Linked DNA regions of Aromatoleum petrolei. The protein of the gene in region 1 interacts with the protein of each later gene in a pairwise test. Links are inferred from orthologs where the notes say so. Each region holds a gene or a part of one and is shown in the gene's direction. Other genes may lie near its edges.

Region 1 (11,324 bases):
TCCCCACGTCTCAGGCACAACCTCCATGGGAACTCTCCTCAAGCTGTCACAAACCATCGATGCCGTCAGCCGTCTGATCGGCCGGACCATCATCTGGTTCATCTTCGCCACAGCGGTGATCAGCGCGTTGAACGCGGTGGCGCGCAAGGCATTCAACGTCGGCTCGAACGCCTTCCTGGAGATCCAGTGGTACCTGTTCGCCGCCGTGTTCATGCTCGGCGCCGGCTATGCCTTCCTGCAGAACGCCCACGTGCGCATCGACGTCATCGCGAATAAGCTCAGCCCGCGTTTGCGCAACATCATCGACGTCATCGGCATCATCGTGTTCCTGCTGCCGCTGTGCTACTTCATGATCACCTTCTCGTGGCCGGTCGTGCACGGCGCCTGGGTGTCCGGCGAAATGTCCTCCAACGCGGGCGGCCTCATCCGCTGGCCGGTCTATGCGCTGGTTCCTGCCGGTTTCGGCCTCCTCGGCCTGCAGGCGATCTCCGAATTCATCAAGCGCATTGCCTTCCTCACCGGCAATGGCCCCGACTGCCTCGCCCGCGATACCCATAACGACGTCGAGGAACACATCCACGCCGCCGTCGGCGACACCACCCCGAACAACGCAGCCGGCGAGTCCCAAAAATGATCGAATTCGTCACCGCCAACATCGCCCCGATCATGTTCGGGGTCATCATCTTCTTCCTGCTGTCCGGCTTTCCCGTCGCCTTCTCCCTATCGGCCTGCGGCCTGTTCTTTGGCTTCGTCGGCCTGGAACTGGGCATCATCCCGTCCACGCTGTTCCAGGCCCTGCCTCTGCGCGTGTTCGGCATCATGCAGAACGACACGCTGCTGGCGATACCCTTCTTCACACTGATGGGACTGGTGCTCGAACGAAGCGGCATGGCCGAAGATCTGCTCGAAACCGTGGGCCAGGTCTTCGGACCGGTGCGTGGTGGCCTCGCCCTCGCGGTCATCTTCGTCGGCGCGCTGCTCGCAGCCACCACCGGCGTCGTTGCCGCCTCGGTGATCTCGATGGGCCTGATCTCGCTGCCCATCATGCTGCGCTACGGCTACAGCCGCCCGATCGCTGCCGGCGTCATCACCGCCTCCGGCACGCTCGCCCAGGCGCTCCCGCCGTCGCTGGTACTGATCGTCATGGCCGACCAGCTCGGCCGCAGCGTCGGCGACATGTACAAGGGCGCAATGATCCCCGCGCTCGCGCTGGTCGGCCTGTACGCACTGTTCATCATCGGGCTTGCGATCTTCAAGCCCAAGATGGTTCCCGCCCTGCCGCCCGAGGCGCTCGCCTACCGCGAGCCCGACGGCAGCGCCGGGCTGCGCTCGCTCGGCATCCTCGCGCTCGTCGTCACCGCCGCATCCGTCATCCTCGGCAAGAACTACGGCGCCGTGCTGACCTGGATGAAGGGCACCGACGTCATCGCTCCGGCACTCGACGAAGTGATCGTCGTCGCGCTGACCTTCGGCACGATCTTCGCGCTCGTGCTCGCCCTCATAAACAAGGGTCTCAAGCTCGGTCTACTCTCGCGCATCGCCGAGCGCGTCACCTTCGTCCTGATCCCGCCGCTGATCCTGATCTTCCTCGTCCTCGGCACGATCTTCCTCGGCGTCGCGACGCCCACGGAAGGCGGCGCGATGGGCGCGGTCGGCGCAATGATCATGGCCGCATCGCGCAAACGCCTCGACTTCAAGACCTTGGTGCAGGCCCTCGAATCGACCTCGCGGCTGTCGATCTTCGTGCTCTTCATCCTCGTGGGCTCGACGATCTTCAGCTTCGTGTTCACCGCGGTAGACGGCCAGATCTGGGTCGAGCACCTGTTCGACAAGCTGCCCGGCGGCCAGATCGGCTTCCTGCTGTTCGTGAACACGGTGATCTTCTTCCTCGGCTGCTTCATCGACTTCTTCGAGATTGCCTTCATCCTGCTGCCGCTGCTCGGGCCGGTCGCCGACAAGATGGGCATCGACCTGATCTGGTTCGGTATCATCATCGCGATGAACCTGCAGACCTCCTTCCTGACCCCGCCGTTCGGCTTCGCGCTGTTCTATCTGCGCAGCGTTGCGCCCGCGAATGCCTACCTCGACCGCGTCACCAACAAGCGCATCGAGGGATTCAAGACCGGCGACATCTACCGCGGCTCGGTGGCCTTCGTGATCATCCAGATCGTCATGGTCGGCCTGATCATCGCCTTCCCCGGACTCGTGACGGGTGGACTGGACGAGAAGACCAAGGTCGACCTCGACACCATCCAGATCCAGCAACCGACTGGCGGCGACGGCGGATGGGGCGAGAGCGGCGGAGGCGCGTGGAAGTGAAGTCCACTCGCCTGTGCCTGGTGCGGCACGGCGAAACCGCCTGGAATGCGGAAATGCGGCTGCAGGGGCACCTCGACGTGCCCCTCAACCGCACCGGCGAAGCCCAGGCGGCGGCCACCGCGGCCGGCCTCGCCACCGTGCATTTCGCCGCCGTCTACTGCAGCGACCTGCAACGCGCGCGGCAGACGGCCGCCGCCATCACCCGCGATCGCGCAGCCGCGGTCGAGTTCCACGACCGCCTGCGCGAGCGCAACTACGGCGCCTTCCAGGGGCTCACCTACGCCGAGGCCGCGGCCCGCTTTCCCGAAGATTATCTCCGCTTCAAGCAGCGCGACCCGCACTTCACCTTTCCGGGCGGCGGCGAAAGCCTGGCCGAATTCGCGGGCCGCATCGAGAGACTGCTCACCGACTTCGCCGCGAGCCATCAAGGCGAGCAGATCCTCGTCGTCACCCACGGCGGCGTGCTCGACATCGTCCATCGGCTCGCCGCCGGCAAGGCGCTCGAAGCTCCGCGCGACTTCGCCATCCCGAACGCCGCGCTCAACTGGATCGAATACGACGGCACGCGCTGGCATCTGGTGAGCTGGGCCGACAAACGCCATCTCGAGAGCGCTCGCGACGAGTTGCCCAATGCCTGAAGCCGGGCATCCCCGCACCCCCGCCGGCGCGCCGCGCTGCCGGGGGATGCGATTCATGCGCACCCTCCGCGCGTGCTAATATCCGCCTTTAATCACCCCTTCGAGACCGTTTCATGTTCTCTGCGCAAGACACCCTCGCCAAGGTCGACCCGGAACTGTGGACTGCCATCCAGGCCGAAAACCGTCGTCAGGAAGACCACATTGAACTCATCGCCTCGGAAAACTACGTTTCCAACGCAGTGATGGAAGCGCAGGGTTCCCAGCTGACCAACAAGTACGCCGAAGGCTATCCGGGCAAGCGCTACTACGGTGGTTGCGAGCACGTGGACGTCGTCGAGCAGGTCGCAATCGACCGCCTCAAGAAGCTCTTCGGCGCTGACGCCGCGAACGTGCAAGCGAACTCCGGCTCGCAGGCCAACCAGGCCGTGCTGATGGCTTTCGCCAAGCCTGGCGACACCATCATGGGCATGAGCCTCGCCGAAGGCGGCCACCTCACCCACGGCATGCCGCTGAACATGTCGGGCAAGTGGTTCAACGTCGTCGCCTACGGCCTGAACGAGAAGGAAGAGATCGACTACGACCAGATGGAGCGCCTCGCCCGCGAGCACAAGCCGCGCATCATCGTCGCCGGCGCCTCCGCCTACTCGCTGCGCATCGACTTCGAGCGCTTCGCCAAGGTCGCCAAGGAAATCGGCGCGATCTTCTGGGTGGACATGGCGCACTACGCCGGCCTCATCGCCGCGGGCTACTACCCGAACCCGGTACCGCACGCCGACGTCGTCACCTCCACCACGCACAAGACGCTGCGCGGCCCGCGCGGCGGCATCATCCTGATGAAGGCCGAGCACGAGAAGGCCATCAACTCCGCGATCTTCCCCGGCCTGCAGGGCGGCCCGCTGATGCACGTCATCGCCGGCAAGGCCGTTGCCTTCAAGGAAGCGCTGACGCCGCAGTTCCGCAACTACCAGGAACAGGTCATCGCCAACGCCCGCGTGATGGCGCGCGTCCTCGGCGAGGAGCGCGGCCTGCGCATCGTCTCCGGCCGCACCGAAAGCCACGTGTTCCTCGTCGACCTGCGCGCGAAGAACATCACCGGCAAGGCTGCCGAGGCCGCACTGGGCGCCGCGCACATCACCGTGAACAAGAACGCGATCCCCAAGGATCCCGAGAAGCCCTTCGTCACTTCCGGCATCCGCATCGGGTCGCCGGCCATGACCACGCGCGGCTTCACCGAGATCGAAGCCGAACAGATCGCACACCTGATCGCCGACGTACTCGACGCCCCCGAGGATGAAGCCGTCCTCACGCGCGTGCGGGACAAGGTCGCCGAGCTGTGCGCCAAGCACCCGGTATATGGAAAGTAATCCGCAGACGACCAGTCCTGCGTGAACAAGCGGGGTGTGCCGTCCTTGCACGGCGCACCCCGTTTTCTTGTGCGAGTTGAGAAAGGCCGACACACACCATGAAGTGTCCGTTCTGCGGCGACCCCAACACCCAGGTTACCGACACGCGCGAGAACGAGGACGGCGAGGTCGTCCGTCGCCGGCGCCGCTGCGCCCATTGCGACAAGCGCTTCACGACCTACGAGCGCATCGACCTCAAGATGCCGCACATCATCAAGCGCAATGGCATGCGCACCGAATTCGACCACGACAAGCTCACGAGCAGCCTGAAGCTCGCGCTGCGCAAGCGCCCCGTAACCCTGGAAGCCCTGGAAGCCTCGGTCGACCGCATCGAGGCAAAGCTCCTGTCCATGGGCGAAACGGAAGTCCCGAGCGAGAAGATCGGCGAACTCGTGATGAAGGAGCTCAAGAAGCTCGACAAGGTCGCCTACATCCGCTTCGCGTCGGTGTATCGGAATTTCGCCGACGTCGACGAATTCTCCGAAGTGATTCGAGAGGTGCAGACGCGGCCGAAGCGCGCGCGCAAGGAAAGCCCCGACCCCGCCGGTACCGAGAATGACCTTTTCGGCAACTGACCACCGCGCGATGGCCCGTGCGCTGCAACTCGCTGCGCGCGGCCTGGAGACCACGACGCCGAACCCGCGGGTCGGCTGCGTGCTGATGCGCGACGGCGAGATCGTCGGCGAGGGCTGGCACCGGCGCGCCGGCGAGGCGCATGCCGAGATCGAGGCCCTCAAACTCGCCGGCGTCGCGGCACGCGGCGCGACCGCCTATGTGACCCTCGAACCCTGCGCCCACCACGGCCGCACGCCACCCTGCGCCGAAGCGCTGATTCGCGCCGGGATCGTGCGCGTCGTCGCGGCGATGGAGGATCCCAACCCCCTCGTCGCCGGCCGCGGCATCGCAATGCTGCACGAAGCCGGCATCGCGGCGAGCAGTGGCCTGATGGCCGACCAGGCGCATGAACTGAACATCGGTTTCATTTCGCGCATGACGCGCGGACGCCCCTGGTTGCGCCTCAAGGCCGCGAGCACCCTGGACGGCAAGACTGCGCTCAACAACGGCACCAGCCAATGGATCACCGGCGAGGCAGCCCGGCGCGACGGCCATCGCTGGCGCGCGCGCGCGTGCGCGGTACTCACGGGTATCGGCACGGTGCGCGGGGACGACCCGCAGCTCAACGTGCGCGCGGTACCCTGCGAACGCCAACCGCAGCGCGTGCTCGTCGACGCGCGGCTGGAGGTGCCGCTCTCGGCCAGGATCCTGCAGGGCGGACAGTGCCTCGTCGCGGCCGCCTTCGCGGACGAAGAGAAGGTCGCCGCGCTCGCCGAGCGCGGCGTCGAGGTCGTCGTGCTGCCGGACGCCACCGGGAAGGTGGATCTGCCGGCCCTGATGCAGGAACTCGGGCGTCGCGGCTGCAACGAAGTCCACGCCGAAGCGGGTTTCAAGCTCAACGGATCCTTGCTGCGCGAAGGCTGCGTCGACGAGATGCTGCTTTACATGGCGCCCATGCTTGTCGGCGACGCGGCACAGGGGCTGTTCAACCTCCCCGAACTTACCGCCCTGGACGAGGCGGTGCGGCTCGATCTTCGCGACGTACGCAGCATCGGCAACGATCTGCGGATCATCGCCCGCCCGCGCGCGGACTGACCGAGGCGGCGTTCAGGCGTCGCCGCGGCCGGCGCACACGGCGCAGCCGGGATCCCGTCCGAGCGTCACGCTGCGCCATTCCATGCCGAGGCCGTCGAGCAGCAGCAGTCGGCCATCCAGCGTCGTACCGCAGCCGACCAGCAGTTTCAGCGCCTCTGCCGCCTGGGTCGCGCCGATGATGCCGGTCAGCGGTGCGAACACCCCCATCACCGCACAGCGGATCTCCTCCACCTCCTGCCCCTCGGGGAACAGGCAGTGGTAGCACGGGCTCTCGCCCTGGCGCAGATCGAAGACCGAGACCTGACCGTCGAAACGGATCGCCGCACCCGACACCAGCGGCTTGCGATGCCGCACGCATGCGCGGTTGATCGCATGACGCGTAGCGAAATTGTCGGAGCAGTCGAGCACCACGTCGGCGGCCGCCACCTGCGCATCGAGGGCATCCCCCTCCAGGCGCGCCGCCACCGTTTCGACGCGGGCAAACGGATTCAGGCGCAGCAGCGTGTCGCGCCCCGATTCGACTTTCAGGCGTCCGACACCCTCCGCGCTGTGCAGGATCTGGCGCTGCAGGTTGGTGAGATCCACGGTGTCGCCGTCGCACAGGACCAGCGTACCGACACCCGCGGCGGCCAGATACATCGCAGCCGGCGAGCCGAGCCCGCCCGCCCCCACCACGAGCACGCGCGCGGCGAGGATCGCCTCCTGGCCCTCGACACCGATTTCCGGCAGCAGGATGTGGCGGCTGTAGCGGAGAAGCTGATCGTCATTCATCGGCACAAATTTCCACACGGTGCCGGACCCAACGCCGGCACATCAACGCCCTGAGTGATCGGGCTTACTTGTATTCGCGGAATTCCGGCGGCGTGTCGTCGTGGTCGCCGTGGAGGTGGTGTTCGTACACCTTCACGTAGACCTCGTTCGACTTCTTGATCAGCCGCTCGGGAGACTCGACATTGTGCCGCTGCGTTTCCTCGCAGAAATACACGACGGCGCGCGTCAGTTTCACATACAGGGAATTGTCGAGGTGGAATCCTGCATCGCTCAGCGCGTCCTCCAGCGCCTCGAGCGAGAACTCGAGCACCGAATAGGAAACGACGATCGAATGCACGCGGTCCCCGTGGGGCGCGGCATGCAGCCCCTTGAGCAGGCGCAGCGAGCGCAGCGCCTGCTCCGCCTGGCGGGGAGGGTACTCGGAGAAGCGGATTTCCCGCTCCTTGAACAGCCCTGCCGCGGCCACGGGATGCTCATGATGGCGGCCGGCCAGTTTGTAGGCGGTTTCTCTGCGCATCCCTGCCCCCGTTCAATCGCCCTTATCGGGTCATTGTTTTTTATTCTGGACGATCTGCAGGCCTTTGAGAAGATTCACCGCCTGCCCGAGCTGATAGTCGTCCTTGCCGGCGAATTCGAAACGGTGCGGCGACGCCGCCTCGTCGTCTCCGCCCGGCGCCTTGCCGCCCTCGCCAGCCGGCTGCTGCGCCTCCTTGAGCTTGCGTTCGGCATCCGGATCCTTGTCGTTGCCGAGGTGCCCGTCGAGGTCGGCCTCGCGCAAACGGCGCGAGGACCCGTTGGCGCTTTCCTCCACGACGATGTCCGGCTCGATGCCCTTGGCCTGGATCGAACGGCCGCTCGGCGTGTAATAGCGCGCGGTGGTCAGCTTGATCGCGGTGCTGGCATTGAGCGGCAGGATGGTCTGCACGGACCCCTTGCCGAAGGTCTGGGTGCCCATCACCACCGCGCGCTTGTGATCCTGCAGCGCACCGGCGACGATCTCCGACGCCGACGCAGAACCGGCATTCACGAGCACCACCATCGGCAGCGTGCGCGCGCCCTGGGGCAAGGACTTGAGGAAATCCTCGCGCGTGCCGCGCAGGTAGTCCTCGGGGCTCGCGCGATATTCGCGCTTCGCGTCCTCGGTACGCCCGTCGGTGGACACCACCAGCGTATTGCTCGGCAGGAAGGCCGCCGCGACGCCAACCGCGCCGTGCAGCAGGCCGCCCGGGTCGTTACGCAGGTCGAGGACCAAGCCCTTCAGCTCCGTGCCCTTCGACAGCTTGCCGAGATGCTCGACCACGGACTGCGCAGTGTTCTCCTGGAACTGCGCGACGCGCAGGTAACCGTAGCCCGGCTCGACGACCTTGGACTTGACGCTCTGCACCTTGATCACCTCGCGGGTGATCTTCAGCACGAGGGGTTTCGGCTCGCCCTTGCGTGCGATCGTCAGCGTGATGTCGGTCTTGGGCTTGCCGCGCATACGCTTGACCGCATCGTTCAGGTTCATGCCCTTGACCGGCGTGTCATCGAGCTTGACGATGAGGTCGCCCGCCTTCACTCCGGCACGATAGGCCGGCGTGTCCTCGATCGGCGAGATGACCTTGACGAAGCCATCTTCCATGCCGACCTCGATGCCCAGGCCGCCGAACTCGCCGTGCGTGCCGACCTGCAGTTCCTTGTAGGCTTCGGCGTCGAGATAGGCGGAATGGGGGTCGAGCCCGCTCAGCATGCCGCTGATGGCGTGATTGATGAGCTTCTTGTCCTCGACCGGCTCGACGTAGCCCTGCTTGATGGCATTGAAGACGTCGGCAAATGCGCGCAACTCCTCCACCGGCAGCGGTGCCTGCGTGGCCTTGTCGGCACTGGCGGAAAAATTGAGGCTGATCAGCACGCCGGCCACCACGCCGGTCATCACCAGTCCCGCTTTTTGAAGCTTGTTGCGCATGAGCACTCCATCGAGGAAACATCGCCCGGCCCACGCCGGAATATCTAATTGACCTGCACCCACTTCAGGGGGTCGAGCGGCTGCCCCCGATGGCGGATTTCAAAGTATAAACCTGATTCGCTGCCGCCTCCGCTGGCGCCCACGCTCGCAATTGCGTCGCCGCCGGCGATGTTGTCGCCCAGTTCCTTGAGCAGCGCATCGTTGTTGCCGTAGATGGTCAGGTAGTCGCCGCCGTGGTCGACGATGATGAGGTTGCCATACCCTCGCAGCCAATCCGAAAAGACCACCTCCCCAGCCGCCACCGCGCGCACCTGCGAGCCCCCCGCCGCACGGATGAACACCCCGCGCCACGTCGTTCCGCCTTCCGCCCTTGGAGCACCGAAGCGCCCCACGAGTTCTCCGCGCACGGGAAATCTCATCTTGCCGCGCAATTGCGCAAAGCTCACGCCGGTGGGGGTCGGCCCGGCCGACTGGCGGATCTCGCCGACAACGGGCTCGGAGCGCGCCGGCGGCGGCCGCGTCTGCCGCTGTTCCAGGGAGGCGTCCCGAGCAGCTCCATTGCCGGCAAGGGCGGGGCCGGCAGACGGTGCAGCCCCGTCGCGGGCGGAGTCGTTCCTCGCGGCCTGCTCCCGGGCGGCCCTTTCGCGCGCAGCGAGCTCACGCGCTGCCTGCTCGCGGGCAGCCTTCGCCGCCGCGGCAGCGCGCGCCGCTTCGCGCTCGGCTGCACGCCGGGCCAGCACTGCGACCAGTCGCCCGAGGCGCTCCTGATCCTGGCGCAGCGTCCGTTCCTCCTTGCGCTGGGTGCGCAACTGCTCGGCAAGGCCGACCACGGCTTCCTTCCGGCGCGCCTGCACGGCCTCGAGTTCCTTGCGCCGCGCCTGCTGCTCGGCCTCGAGCGCGACCAGCCGGTCCCGTCGCGCGACGATTGCCTCGCCCAGCCGGTTCTTTTCCCTCAGGTCATTGCGCAGAGTCTCGATCAGTTCGAGGCGCGCCTTGCCGAGGTGTTCAAGATAGTAGGCATCGCGCGCGAGCTGGTTCGGGTCGCGCGTCGACAGGAAGGGGGCGACACCGCCGGCCGCGCCATGCACGTAATGCCGGCGCAACCAGTCAGCGAGTTCGGACTGTCGCGAGACGATGCGCGCCTCGACCGCCTGCCGCTCCGCCTCCAGCACCGCGAGATTCCGCTCCGCCGCGGCACGGTTCGACGCGACTTGCTGCAGCTCGCGCTGCACCCGCGAGACCGCCCGCTCGGCCTCGGCGAGTTCCTCCGACGCGCTGGAGCGGGATTCCTCGGTATCGGCGATCTCCTTCTGCAGCTCGCGGATGCGCTGGCGCACCTCTTCGAGGTCGGAGCGCTTCTGCGCCACGTCCGGCGCGTCGGCAGCGTGCACGACGGCACCCGCCAGCAGCACGCCCGTGGCCAGCACGAGACGCAGGCCACGCTGCCACAAGAGTCCGTTCATCGGCAATTGCGCTCTCAGCTTCCGATCCTGCCCGGGGCAGCCGCGCCAGCCTGCCCGGCATGCACGAGATCGTCGTCGGCCAGGGCGTAGCTCTTGATCGGACGCAGATTGGCATCCAGCTCATAGACCAGCGGCTGCGCCATCGGGATCTCGAGGCCGGCGACGTCTTCGTCGGCGCGCCTGTCGAGGTGCTTCACGAGGGCGCGCAAGCTGTTGCCGTGCGCGACGATCATGACGCGACGGCCGGCCAGTATCTGCGGAACGATGACGGTCTCCCAGTACGGCACCAACCGAACCACCGTATCCTTCAGCGATTCGGCGCGGGGAAACTGTGCGCGCGGCAAGGACGCGTAGCGCGGATCGTTCATCGTCAGGCGCTCGTCGCCTTCGGCCAGTGCGGGCGGGGTGGCATCGTACGAGCGGCGCCATGCGTGCACCTGCTCCTCGCCAAAGCGGGCGGCGGTTTCGGCCTTGCTCTGGCCCTGCAAGGCGCCGTAACTGCGTTCGTTCAGGCGCCACGAGTGCTCCACCGGCAACCACAAAGCATCGAGCTCCTCGAGCACCAGGTTGAGCGTCTTGTTGGCACGCTTGAGCACCGAGGTGAAGGCGAGGTCGAAGGCGCACCCCGCGCGCCTGAGCAGCCGGCCGGCAGCGCGAGCCTCGTCGACGCCCTTCGCGGTGAGCTCGATATCGGCCCAGCCGGTGAAACGGTTTTCCGTGTTCCAGGTCGATTCGCCGTGACGGAGCAGAACGATTCTGTACATGAGCGCTCAGAGGATGTGTTGGGAGCGAAAAGGACCGACGCCCCCGGCAGTTGCCGCGCGGATGCCCGAGACGGGCAGACTGCGCACCAAGGCACCGATGGCGCGCTTTTACGGGCCGCGGTATTTTATACTAGTCGCCTGATCTGCACTTCCCGCCATCGTGGACACCAAGACCATCATCGACCTCATCGACAAGCACGAGCACATCGAAACCGCTGCGCGCGCGCTCAAGGCCATCGCGCACCCGCTGCGCCTGAAGATCCTGTGCGTGCTGGGCGGAAACGAGGTGTGCGTCCAGGACATCGTCGAGGCGGTCGGCACCTCGCAGAGCAACATCTCCCAGCATCTCGCGATCCTGCGCGACAAGGCCG
Region 2 (11,210 bases), 2.0 Mb from region 1 along the record:
CATCCTCGCGCTGAACCTGCCAGATAGCAGCGGCCAGCCCCAGGCGCTGTCGCAATGGCGCGGCAAGGTGCTGGTGGTCAATTTCTGGGCGACATGGTGCCCGCCCTGCCTGCGCGAGATCCCGGACTTCGCTGCCGTCAGCCGGCGCTTCGCCGACGCGCCGGTGCAATTCGTCGGCATCGGCATCGACCAGCCCGACAACGTGCGCCGATTCGCCGAGGAGCACAAGGTCCCCTACCCCCTCCTGATCGCCCCGCTGCAGACGCTGACCATCACGAGCACGCTCGGAAACACGTCCCAGGCGCTTCCATTCACCGCAATCTTCGACCGGCAGGGAGAACTGGATCTCGTGAAGCTCGGCACCTTGAACGCAGCGGAACTTGAGGGCAAAATTCGCGCACTCCTCGCTTCGCGGTGAGCCGCGCGATGCGCTTTCACTGGACAAAGTGCAGCGATCTGCGGCAAACTTGCCGTCATGACGCGCTCAAAACGCAGCAAAGCCACCGAGGCCCCGCCGCCTCCGCAGACCCGCGTTCTGGTTCTGCACGGCCCAAACCTGAACCTCCTCGGCACTCGCGAACCTGATGTCTACGGCCGCACCACGCTGGCCGACATCCATTCCGCGATGGATGCGCGCGCCCGCGCCGCCGGGGTCGTCGTCGAGTCCTTCCAGAGCAATCACGAAGGCCAGCTCATCGACCGCATCCAGGCAGCGGCGGCGGAAGCGGTGGACTACATCATCATCAACCCGGCCGGCTACACGCACACCAGCGTCGCCCTGCGCGATGCGCTGGCCGCGGTGGCGATTCCCTACGTGGAAGTGCACCTGTCGAACATCCACGCGCGGGAACCCTTCCGGCATCACTCCTATTTTTCCGATCGCGCCATCGGCGTGATCTGCGGACTGGGCGCATACGGCTACATGGCCGCACTCGAATTCGCCCTCACGCAACTGCGGAAAAGTTAAACACAAAACCCCTCTGGCGGCCCCGCAGGGCGCCGCATAGTCCGGAGAACAGCATGGATCTGCGCAAGCTGAAGAAACTGATCGACCTCGTCCAGGAATCGGGCATTTCCGAACTGGAGGTCACCGAGGGCGAAGAAAAAGTACGCATCGCCAAGCACATCGCCGCGCCCACGGCACCTGCCTATCTGGCCGCAGCACCGATGGCGGCCCCCGCTGCCGCCCCTGCGACCAACGTGGTCGTCGCGCCTGTCGCCGATGCCCTGCCCGAGGGCAACATCGTCAAGTCGCCGATGGTCGGCACCTTCTACCGCGCAACGGCACCGGGCGCAAAACCGCTGGTCGACATCGGCCAGAGTGTCGCCACGGGCGACCGGCTGTGCATCATCGAGGCGATGAAGCTCATGAACGAGATCGAGTCGGAGTTCACCGGCACGGTCAAGGCGATCCTGGTCGAGAACGGCCAGCCGGTCGAGTACGGCCAGCCGCTGTTCGTCATTGCCTGATCGGCACGCCATGTTCGAAAAAATCCTGATCGCAAACCGGGGGGAGATTGCCCTTCGCGTTCTTCGCGCCTGCCGCGAACTCGGCATCCGCACCGTCGCCGTTCACTCGGTCGCGGACACCGAAGCCAAGTACGTGAAGCTCGCCGACGAATCGGTGTGCATCGGCCCCGCCGCGTCGGCACAGAGCTATCTCAACGTCCCGGCCATCATCTCGGCGGCTGAAGTCACCGACGCCGAGGCGATCCACCCAGGCTACGGCTTCCTCTCGGAGAATGCCGACTTCGCCGAACGCGTGGAGCAATCCGGCTTTGCCTTCATCGGCCCGCGCGCGGAAACGATCCGCCTGATGGGCGACAAAGTCAGCGCCAAGGATGCAATGAAAGCGGCCGGTGTACCCTGCGTGCCCGGCTCCGACGGCGCACTGCCGGAAGAATCGAAGGAAATCGTCAAGATCGCGCGCGCCGTCGGCTACCCCGTAATCATCAAGGCGGCCGGCGGCGGCGGCGGGCGCGGCATGCGCGTGGTGCACACCGAGGCGGCCCTGCTGAACGCGGTCGCAACGACCCGTGCCGAGGCGCAGGCTGCGTTCGGCAATCCCGTCGTTTACATGGAGAAGTTCCTCGAAAATCCGCGCCATGTCGAGATTCAGGTGCTCGCCGACGAACACGGCAATGCCGTGTATCTGGGCGAGCGCGACTGCTCGATGCAGCGCCGCCACCAGAAGGTCATCGAGGAAGCCCCCGCCCCCGGCATCGACCGCAAGGCCATCGCCAAGGTCGGCGAGCGCTGCGCCGAGGCCTGCCGCAAGATCGGCTACCGCGGCGCCGGCACCTTCGAGTTCCTGTTTGAAAACGGCGAGTTCTACTTCATCGAGATGAACACGCGCGTGCAGGTCGAACACCCGGTCACCGAGCTGATCACCGGCATCGACATCGTGCAGGCCCAGATCCGCATCGCGGCCAACGAGAAGCTGTGGTTCGGCCAGAAGGACATCCACTTCCGCGGCCATTCGATCGAGTGCCGGATCAACGCCGAGGATCCGTTCAAGTTCACCCCCTGCCCCGGCAAGATCACCAACTGGCACACACCGGGTGGCCCGGGCATCCGCGTCGACTCGCACGTCTACAACGGCTACACGATCCCGCCGCACTACGACTCGATGATCGGCAAGCTGATCGCCTACGGCGACACGCGCGAGCAGGCGATCCGCCGCATGCGCATCGCGCTGTCGGAAATGGCCGTCGAAGGCATCAAGACGAACGTGCCGCTGCACCAGGAACTGATGCTCGACGCGCGCTTCATCGAAGGCGGCACCAGCATCCACTACCTGGAGCACAAGCTGGCCGATCGCAACGAAGTCAAGAAGAGCTGACTAGCCGGAGCCGCTGCGCATGTGGATTTCCGTGACCCTGCAGGCCGAGGCGAACAAGGCCGATGCTCTGTCCGAGGCGCTGATGGAGGCCGGCGCGCTGTCCATCAGCATCGAGGACGCCGACGCCGGCACCGAGGCGGAAAAACCGCAGTTCGGCGAGCCGGGCCATCACCCGGTGGGCCTGTGGGACCATAGCCGCGTGATCGCGCTGTTCAGCGCCGACGCCGACCTCACGGTCGCCCTGGCACAGGCGGCCGCCGACGCAGGTTTCGACGCGGTACCGCCCTTCACCCTGGAAGAAGTCGCGGAACAGAACTGGGTGCAGCTCACGCAAAGCCAGTTCGACCCGATCCGCATCACCGACCAGATGTGGATTGTACCTTCCTGGCATACCGCGCCCAATCCGGACGCGATAAACATCGAGCTCGACCCCGGCATGGCCTTCGGCACCGGTTCGCACCCGACCACGCGCCTGTGCCTCGAATGGCTGTGCGATGCGGTCGCGCCCGGCGCCAGCGTGCTCGATTACGGCTGCGGCTCGGGCATCCTCGGCATCGCTGCGGCGAAGCTGGGTGCCGCCGACGTGCTGGGCATCGACATCGACGACAAGGCCCTCGAAGCCGCGCGCGACAATGCCGAGCGCAATGCTGTGACGATGCGCCTGCAACATTCGCGCGACACGCTCGACGCGCAGTTCGACGTCGTCGTCGCCAACATCCTGACGAACCCGCTGTGTGTGCTCGCCCCGCTGCTGTCTGCGCGCGTGGCGCCCGGCGGTCGCATCGCGCTGTCAGGCGTGCTCGACACCCAGACCGATCAGGTCATCGCCGCTTACGCCCCCTTCATCGCACTGCGCGTCGGCGCAACTCACGAGGGCTGGGCGCGACTGGAAGGCTCCCGGCCCGCCACCGGGGCCGGCAAGGACTGATGCTCGCCCGCTGCCCGGCCTGCCACACGGTATTCCGGGTGCGGAGCGAGCAGTTGCGCGCACACCACGGGCAGGTGCGCTGCGGCAGCTGCCTGGTGCCGTTCGACGCACTGGACAACCTGATCGAGGAGACCGTCCCTCCTGCGTCGTCCAGGTCGCCCGAACCCGCACCGGACCGCTCCGATCGCTTCTTCGTACTGGAAGACAAGGCGGCAGACACGCTCTCGGACCAGCTCGACTTCGAATTGCCCGACGCGCTCGTCCCGCAGCGTGCGACCCTGCGCGACTCAAACGAGCGGCGACAGGAGCCCGAGGAACACACGCCCGCTCCGACCGAACCTGAAAGGCCGGAGCCCGAACCCGAGGGCCCGATCGACGAAGCCGCCCGCGCGCCCGACCTGCACACCCAGGGCCCGTTCTGGCGCGATACCGAGCTTGGGGAGGAAGCGGAACCTGCGGGGGAAGCGGCTCCCGACAACGGGATGCGCAGTTCCACGTCACCGGACCGGATCGAACCGGGCATCCCGACACCCCTGTGCCCTGAAGAAGATCTCGCCACCGAAGAGCCCCCCCCGCCCGCGCCCACCGACACACGGACGGATTCCGCGGACGAGCTTGCCGACTACGCACCGCCGACGCCCCCTGCCCGCCGCGGCCTCACGGGCCTTGCCATCGGGCTGCTGATCGGCATGCTCGCGGCACAGTTTCTGTATCTATTCCGCGCCGATATCGCGCGAGAATGGCCGTCCGTGCGCCCCGCGCTGGTGAAGGCGTGCCACGCCCTGGGCTGCACCGTTGAACTGCCGCGCATTGCCGGCCTGATCAGCGTCGAATCCTCCGACCTGCAGTCCGAGCCCGGCAAGGCCGCCCGCTTCGTACTGAACGCGACGATCCGCAACCGCGCGCCCCATCCGCTGGCCTGGCCGCACCTCGAACTCACGCTGACCGACGCGCGCGACCGTCCTCTCGTAAGGCGCACACTTGCACCGCAGGAATGGTTCCCGGGCGCCGATCTCGCACAGGGATTCGCCGCCGGACGCGACATTGCCGTCACGCTGCCCTTTGCCGCGGATGGACTGGGCGCGACCGGATACCGGATCTACGCCTTCTACCCCTGACCCTCACGCGACGCCTCCATGACCCAGCCGCACCGCGAGCATCACGAAAGCCCGTTCAAGGGCAAGACCGGGCTCACCCGACTGTTCAACGCCCTGCGCTACTCGCTCGACGGACTGCGTGCGGCCTTCAAGCACGAAGACGCTTTCCGTCAGGAATGCATCCTCGCCGCAGTCCTCATCCCGCTCGCCCTGTTCATGCCCGTCAGCGGTGCGGGCAAGGCCTTGCTCATTGGCAGCGTCCTGTTCCTGATGATCGTGGAGTTGATCAACTCGGCGATCGAAGCGACGGTGGACCGGGTTTCCCTCGAACACCACCTGCTCGCCAAGCGGGCGAAGGACATCGGCAGCGCCGCCGTCCTTCTCGCGCTCGTCAATCTGGCCTGCGTGTGGGGACTGGTCCTGCTCGGCTGATCCCCTGCGGGGGCGCTCAGCGCGTCACGCGCGTCGTCGAGCCGTCGCGCACCACGCGCACCGAGTCGCCGGCACGGAAATCCTCGCCCTTGTCGTCCTGAACGACCGCCATGAGCTGATTGTTCTCCAGCCGGACGGTGACCTCGACGCCCTGGGAGCGCGTCGCGCCTTCCTCGATCGCGGAGCCCGCAAGGCCGCCGGCGACCGCGCCGATCACCGTCGCGATCGCGGCACCACGTCCTTCCCCGATGCCGCTGCCCGCGATGCCGCCGACCGCCGCCCCGCCGAGCGCGCCGATCGGCGTCTTGGTTCCCTCGAGCTTCACGTAGCGAACCGATTCGACAACGCCGTACTGCACCGTCATCGCCCGACGCGCCTCGCCGCGCGAGTAAGTCTCACCACCCAGTCCGGACGCACAACCGCCCAGTCCGAACCCCAACACCGTCACCGCCAATACCGCCACAGCGGCACGCTGCCTCGTACTCCTCACCATATTGCCTCTCCAAACGCCTTTGCATAACGCGCGCCGATCGCCACGCGATCCGGCGCATGATTCTGCCCCCCGCGACTGGCGATCTTGATCGATCCCATCAACGACGCCAAGCGGCCAGTCCGCGTCCAATCGTAACCTTCTGCAATTCCGTACAGCAGACCAGCCCGATAGGCATCGCCACAACCGGTCGGGTCAACCACTTCGTCGGGTGGCACGCAGGGAATCTCGACGCACCGTCCTTCCGCATAGATGCGCGAGCCCTCGGGCCCCAGCGTCACGACCAGCGCCTCGACACTTTCCGCCAACTGCTCCAGGGAACGCCCGGTACGCTCGCACAGCAGACGCGCTTCGTAATCATTGACCGTGCAATAGGTGGCCTGGTTCAAGCACTGGAGCAACTCCTCGCCCGAAAAGAGCGGCATGCCCTGGCCCGGATCGAACACGAAAGGAACGCCCGCATCGGCGAACTGCGCGACATGGTTGAGCATGCCGTCGCGACCGTCCGGCGACACGATGCCGAGCCTCACCCCGTTCGCGTCCTGCACCCGGTTGAGATGCGAGTGGTTCATCGCGCCGGGGTGGAAAGCCGTGATCTGGTTGTCGTCGAGATCGGTGGTGATGAAGGCCTGCGCGGTGAAGCTCTCCGGCACCTGCCTCACGTGATCCTGGCGCAGCCCGAGGCGCTGCAGGCGCTGGCGATACGGCTCGGCGTCATCCCCCACCGTCGCCATGATCAGCGGATCGGCCCCCAGCAGTTTCAGGTTGTAGGCGATGTTGCCGGCGCATCCGCCGAACTCGCGCCGCATGTCGGGCACGAGAAAGGACACATTCAGGATGTGGATCTGTTCAGGAAGGATGTGGCGCTTGAAGCGATCATGAAAAACCATGATCGTGTCGTAAGCCATGGAGCCGCAGACGAGGATGGACATTCGGGAACCCGGGTCGGAAAAATTCCGCCATTATAGGGTGCGGAGCCATCGCCCCTACAGCGCCGCCCGGAGCTTTGCCGCCGCCTCCTCCAGGGCCTCGCGCGCGGGATTCTTCGCCGGCCACGCCAGCCCCATCCCGTCACCCTCCCAGCGCGGCACAACGTGGATGTGGAAGTGGAACACCGTCTGGGCCCCGGCCTTCTCGTTCGCCTGCAGCAAGGTCACGCCCTCGCAGCCGAACACCGACTTCACCGCACGCGCCATGCGGGCCGCGGTACGGAAAGCTGCGCCGGCCAGCTCGTCGTCGAGTTCGTAGATATTCGCGCGATGCGGCTTCACGGCCACCAGCATGTGCCCGGGATTCACCGACTGCAAATCCATGAACACCAGCGTCGACTCGTCCTCGAACACCTTCGAAGCAGGCAGTTCACTTTTCACGATACGGCAGAACACACAGTTTTCCATTGAATCTCCCCAAACGGACGGAATCCGATTTCGTCACCCCATCGTAACGTCCTCGTCATGGCGCCGCAACGCAGCATTTCAACAATGCATGCCACACGCCAGAACAAGGATGAAAGCCATGCTTCAGAAACAGGCGCATACCGCGGAACGCCGCACCCGCAACCTGCACGTCGGGCTCGCCGGCTGCGAAACCGAAATCCTCGAAGCCCAGAAACTGCGCTACCGTGTCTTCGCCGACGAAATGGGCGCCCGCCTGCCGAGCCGCACCCCGGGCGTCGATCGCGACATCTACGACCCCTACTGCGAGCACCTGATCGTGCGCGACGAGTCCGCGGGGCGCATCGTCGGCACCTATCGCATCCTCTCGCCTGCCGCCGCGCGCAAGGTCGGCGGCTACTACTCGGAAAACGAATTCGATCTCACCCGCCTGCACCACCTGCGCAGCCGCATCGTGGAGATCGGCCGCTCCTGCATCGACGCCGACTATCGCAGCGGCGCCGTCATCGCCCTCCTGTGGGGCGGCCTCGCCCGCTACATGCAGGAGAATGGCTACGACTACCTGATCGGCTGCGCCTCCATCAGCATGGCCGACGGCGGACACATCGCTGCGAGCCTGTACAATCGGCTCAAGGAAGAACACGCCTCGCCGCTCGAATACCGCGTGTTCCCGCGCTGTCCGCTGCCGCTCGAACACCTGCGCTCGGACCTGCCGGGCGAAGCGCCGCCGCTGATCAAGGGATACCTGCGCGCCGGCGCGTGGATCTGCGGCGAACCTGCATGGGACCCCGACTTCAACACCGCCGACCTACCCATCCTGATGCCGATGACCAAGGTGGACGGCCGTTACGCCAAACACTTCATGGGACGCAAAGACTGAATCCCACTGCCCCGCCCCCTGCCGCCCGACCGACGACCGGACGCATCGTCCGGTCCTGGCGCTACCTGCGGCTCGCCCTGCACATCGCCCAAGGTTTGCTGACGGTCCTGACGGTCTATCCGCTGACCGAGAAGTCCACACACCGCCAGCTGCGCGGGCGCTGGTCGCAACACCTGCTTGCCATCCTCGGCATCGAACTGCGAACGAGGGGTGTAGCGGTGCAGCCTAGCTGCATGCTCGTCGCCAACCACATCTCGTGGCTCGACATCTTCGTCATCAACGCAATCGCGCCGTCCGCCTTCGTCTCCAAAGCCGAGGTACGCGCCTGGCCGCTCATAGGCTGGCTCGCCGCGAAGAACGAGACCGTGTTCCTGCGACGCGGCAGCCGCGGCCACGCAAAGATCGTCAACGCCGAGATCGGCGCCCTGCTCGACGCAGGACGCAACGTCGCACTGTTTCCCGAAGGCACGACCACCGACGGCAGCCATGTCCTGCACTTCCACGCTGCCCTGCTGCAGCCGGCGATCGAATCGGGCCACGCTATCCAGCCGATGGCGATCTCGTATCACCACCCGGACGGCTCTCCGTCCCGCGCTGCCGCCTACGACGGCGATCTCACTCTGGGACAGTGCATCGCGAACATCATCGCCACGCAAGGACTCGTCGCCGGACTGCACGTGGGAGCGTCGCTCGACAGCCAGGGCGTCCACCGTCGCGAACTCGCGAACGCCGCGCGCGAGGCGATCATGGGGGCCACCGGCATCGCTGAGGGTAAGCCCGAACAAGCGGGGGCTGACGAAGGCTCGGGGCTCGAGCAGCCAGCCACGATCACCTGACGCCCCCGCGCCACAACAATGAGCTGCTGCGATTGCTCGCAGGCTAAGCCTGCACCTGAAACACCGCACCATCCTCGAGCCGCACGGCGGTGAGTTTTCCGCCCCACACGCAGCCCGAATCGAGAGCGATGAGACCGGGCGTGCGGTAAAACCCCAAAGCCGACCAGTGTCCGCAAACGATGGTATGAGTAGTGCTCCGCCGTCCCGGAACCTGAAACCACGGCATCGTCCCGATGGGAGCCTTCATCGGCGGCCCCTTCGCCTGCAGCGCCATACGACCGTCGGCCGTACAGAAACGCATCCGTGTCAGCGCATTCACGATCACCCGATAGCGATCCCAGCCCACGAATTCGTCCGACCAGGTTTCTGGCTCGTTGCCACCCAGGTGCAGCAGCAGATCGTTCGCCGCCGGCCCCGCCAGCACCTCGCCCACTTCGACCGCGAGCTGCAGCGCCCGCGAAATCGTCCAGCCGGGGAGCATGCCCGCATGCACCATTGCGAACTCGCCCTCGACATGCGCCAAGGGGCGGCTCGCCACCCACGCCAGCAGTTCGTCGCGATCGGGTGCCTCCAGCACCTGGAACAAGGTGTCGTCGTCATCGAGCCGCTTGTGGCCCGCACCGACCATCAGCAGGTAAAGATCGTGATTGCCCAGCACGACCGTGGCAGCGTCGCCCAGTTCGCGCAGGAAGCGCAGCGTCTGCACCGACTCCGGTCCACGGTTCACCATATCGCCGACCACCCACAGGCGATCGACAGCAGGGTCGAATGCAATCCGCTCCAGCAGGCGCTGAAGCACCGAGTAACACCCCTGAATGTCACCTACCGCGTAAATCGCCATCGCATACTTGGCGCTTCACCGGTATCACGGAACGGCGGCGCCACAACCCAAATGAGATCCTGGCATTCTATCTTGTAGGGGCGGCTTCGGCCGCGAATCGGCATGCGGTCAAGTGACGGGGCTCTGTTCGCGGCCGAAGTCGCGCCCGCAATTACGCCCGGTCGCCGGCGCGCGCCAATTTGCTCTCGCTCTCTACGATGCGCAAGGAAGGACGCCCTCCCATCGGGACGTACTCCGGAACCCACCGCAACAACCCCCGGCGCACGTCGTCATCGGTCACCGGTCCGGGCTGTGCGAGCCACGCATTGAGCTCGGCCAGGAAGCTCGCCGCAACCGACCTCGACCGCGCGATGCGCAACTTCGGATGTGGCGTTTCGCGTGTCACTTCAGAATCCGCGAGTAATTCCTCATACAACTTCTCGCCAGGCCTAAGGCCCGAGAACTCTATCCGGATGTCGTTTTCCGAGTAACCCGACAACCGGATCATGTTGCGCGCGAGATCGACGATTTTTACCGGCTCGCCCATGTCGAGTACGAACACCTCCCCCCCCTGCCCCATCGCCGCGGCTTGCAGCACGAGTTGGGCCGCCTCGGGGATAGACATGAAGTAGCGGTTGATGTCGGGGTGCGTCACCGTCACCGGACCACCGCGTGCGATCTGCTCCTGGAACTTGGGAATCACGCTCCCGGTACTGCCGAGCACATTGCCGAAGCGCACCATCTCGATCTGAGTTACTCCGCCCCGCGAATGCAGCGCCTCGCATGCCATCTCGGCAAGGCGCTTCGTCGCCCCCATCACATTCGTCGGGTTCACCGCCTTGTCGGTCGAGATCAGCACAAAACGTTCAGCGCCATAACGCTGCGCATGCTCAGCCACCCGCAGGGTTCCAAGTACGTTATTGCGCACTGCCTGCCAAGCATTGCGAACTTCCATTAGCGGTACGTGCTTGTAGGCCGCCGCGTGGAAGACTGCATGTGGGCGCCAGGCTGCAAATAGCTCATCAAGCCGCGCCGTATCCTTAACGTCACCCGCCAAGCAAACGATCTCGACCTCCGGCCGATGCAGCGTGAACCACTGCTCGATCGTGTATAGGGCAAACTCACTCGCTTCGAACAACACCAACCGCGCCGGAGCAAAACGCGCCAACTGTCGGCACAATTCACTCCCGATCGAGCCCCCTGCTCCCGTCACCAGTACCGTCTTGCCGGTGAGCATCGCCTGGACGTGCGCAGCATCGATACGCACGGGTGCGCGCCCAAGCAGATCCTCGATCGCAACCGGCCGCATGGCGTTGATCGCAACCCGCCCACTCATCAGATCCTCGAGGCCCGGAACGGTAAAGACGTGGGCACCAGCACGGACGGCAAGATCCGTCGCACGGCGCAGGACATCGCTGGCTGCCGAGGGCATTGCGAGAATCACATGCTTCGCCCGGTGATCGGCGAGAACATCAGGAAGTTCGTCGACCG

Evidence for each region.
Region 2: the proteins of ribD (region 1) and accC interact in binary tests that used the Escherichia coli proteins (3 or more experiments, as listed by UniProt). The link is inferred for Aromatoleum petrolei from one-to-one orthologs.

Annotation. Positions count from the first base shown.
Region 1 is NZ_CP059560.1:3,781,045-3,792,368, reverse strand. The notes cover bases 3,974-6,962. They hold ribD (bifunctional diaminohydroxyphosphoribosylaminopyrimidine deaminase/5-amino-6-(5-phosphoribosylamino)uracil reductase RibD), read left to right. Parts: upstream 3,974-4,915; coding sequence 4,916-6,010; downstream 6,011-6,962. Other genes in these bases: ToN1_RS17205 (hypothetical protein), read right to left, coding at 6,846-6,962; ToN1_RS17210 (HesA/MoeB/ThiF family protein), read right to left, coding at 6,023-6,781; nrdR (transcriptional regulator NrdR), read left to right, coding at 4,420-4,935; glyA (serine hydroxymethyltransferase), read left to right, coding at 3,974-4,321. In the rest of the region: ToN1_RS17240 (TRAP transporter small permease subunit), read left to right, coding at 26-634; ToN1_RS17235 (TRAP transporter large permease), read left to right, coding at 631-2,319; ToN1_RS17230 (histidine phosphatase family protein), read left to right, coding at 2,286-2,957; more of glyA, read left to right, coding at 3,071-3,973; more of ToN1_RS17205, read right to left, coding at 6,963-7,298; ToN1_RS17200 (S41 family peptidase), read right to left, coding at 7,329-8,726; ToN1_RS17195 (murein hydrolase activator EnvC family protein), read right to left, coding at 8,771-10,189; gpmA (2,3-diphosphoglycerate-dependent phosphoglycerate mutase), read right to left, coding at 10,204-10,953; ToN1_RS17185 (ArsR/SmtB family transcription factor), read left to right, coding at 11,114-11,324. UniProt on the Escherichia coli protein: Converts 2,5-diamino-6-(ribosylamino)-4(3h)-pyrimidinone 5'-phosphate into 5-amino-6-(ribosylamino)-2,4(1h,3h)-pyrimidinedione 5'-phosphate.
Region 2 is NZ_CP059560.1:1,833,772-1,844,981, forward strand. The notes cover bases 787-3,661. They hold accC (acetyl-CoA carboxylase biotin carboxylase subunit), read left to right. Parts: upstream 787-1,480; coding sequence 1,481-2,842; downstream 2,843-3,661. Other genes in these bases: aroQ (type II 3-dehydroquinate dehydratase), read left to right, coding at 787-967; accB (acetyl-CoA carboxylase biotin carboxyl carrier protein), read left to right, coding at 1,021-1,470; prmA (50S ribosomal protein L11 methyltransferase), read left to right, coding at 2,862-3,661. In the rest of the region: ToN1_RS08415 (TlpA family protein disulfide reductase), read left to right, coding at 1-418; more of aroQ, read left to right, coding at 476-786; more of prmA, read left to right, coding at 3,662-3,770; ToN1_RS08440 (zinc-ribbon and DUF3426 domain-containing protein), read left to right, coding at 3,770-4,888; ToN1_RS08445 (diacylglycerol kinase), read left to right, coding at 4,907-5,299; ToN1_RS08450 (outer membrane lipoprotein), read right to left, coding at 5,316-5,792; ToN1_RS08455 (carbohydrate kinase family protein), read right to left, coding at 5,786-6,721; ToN1_RS08460 (HIT family protein), read right to left, coding at 6,776-7,186; ToN1_RS08465 (GNAT family N-acetyltransferase), read left to right, coding at 7,305-8,063; ToN1_RS08470 (lysophospholipid acyltransferase family protein), read left to right, coding at 8,159-8,899; ToN1_RS08475 (symmetrical bis(5'-nucleosyl)-tetraphosphatase), read right to left, coding at 8,943-9,740; ToN1_RS08480 (polysaccharide biosynthesis protein), read right to left, coding at 9,892-11,210. UniProt on the Escherichia coli protein: This protein is a component of the acetyl coenzyme A carboxylase complex; first, biotin carboxylase catalyzes the carboxylation of the carrier protein and then the transcarboxylase transfers the carboxyl group to form malonyl-CoA.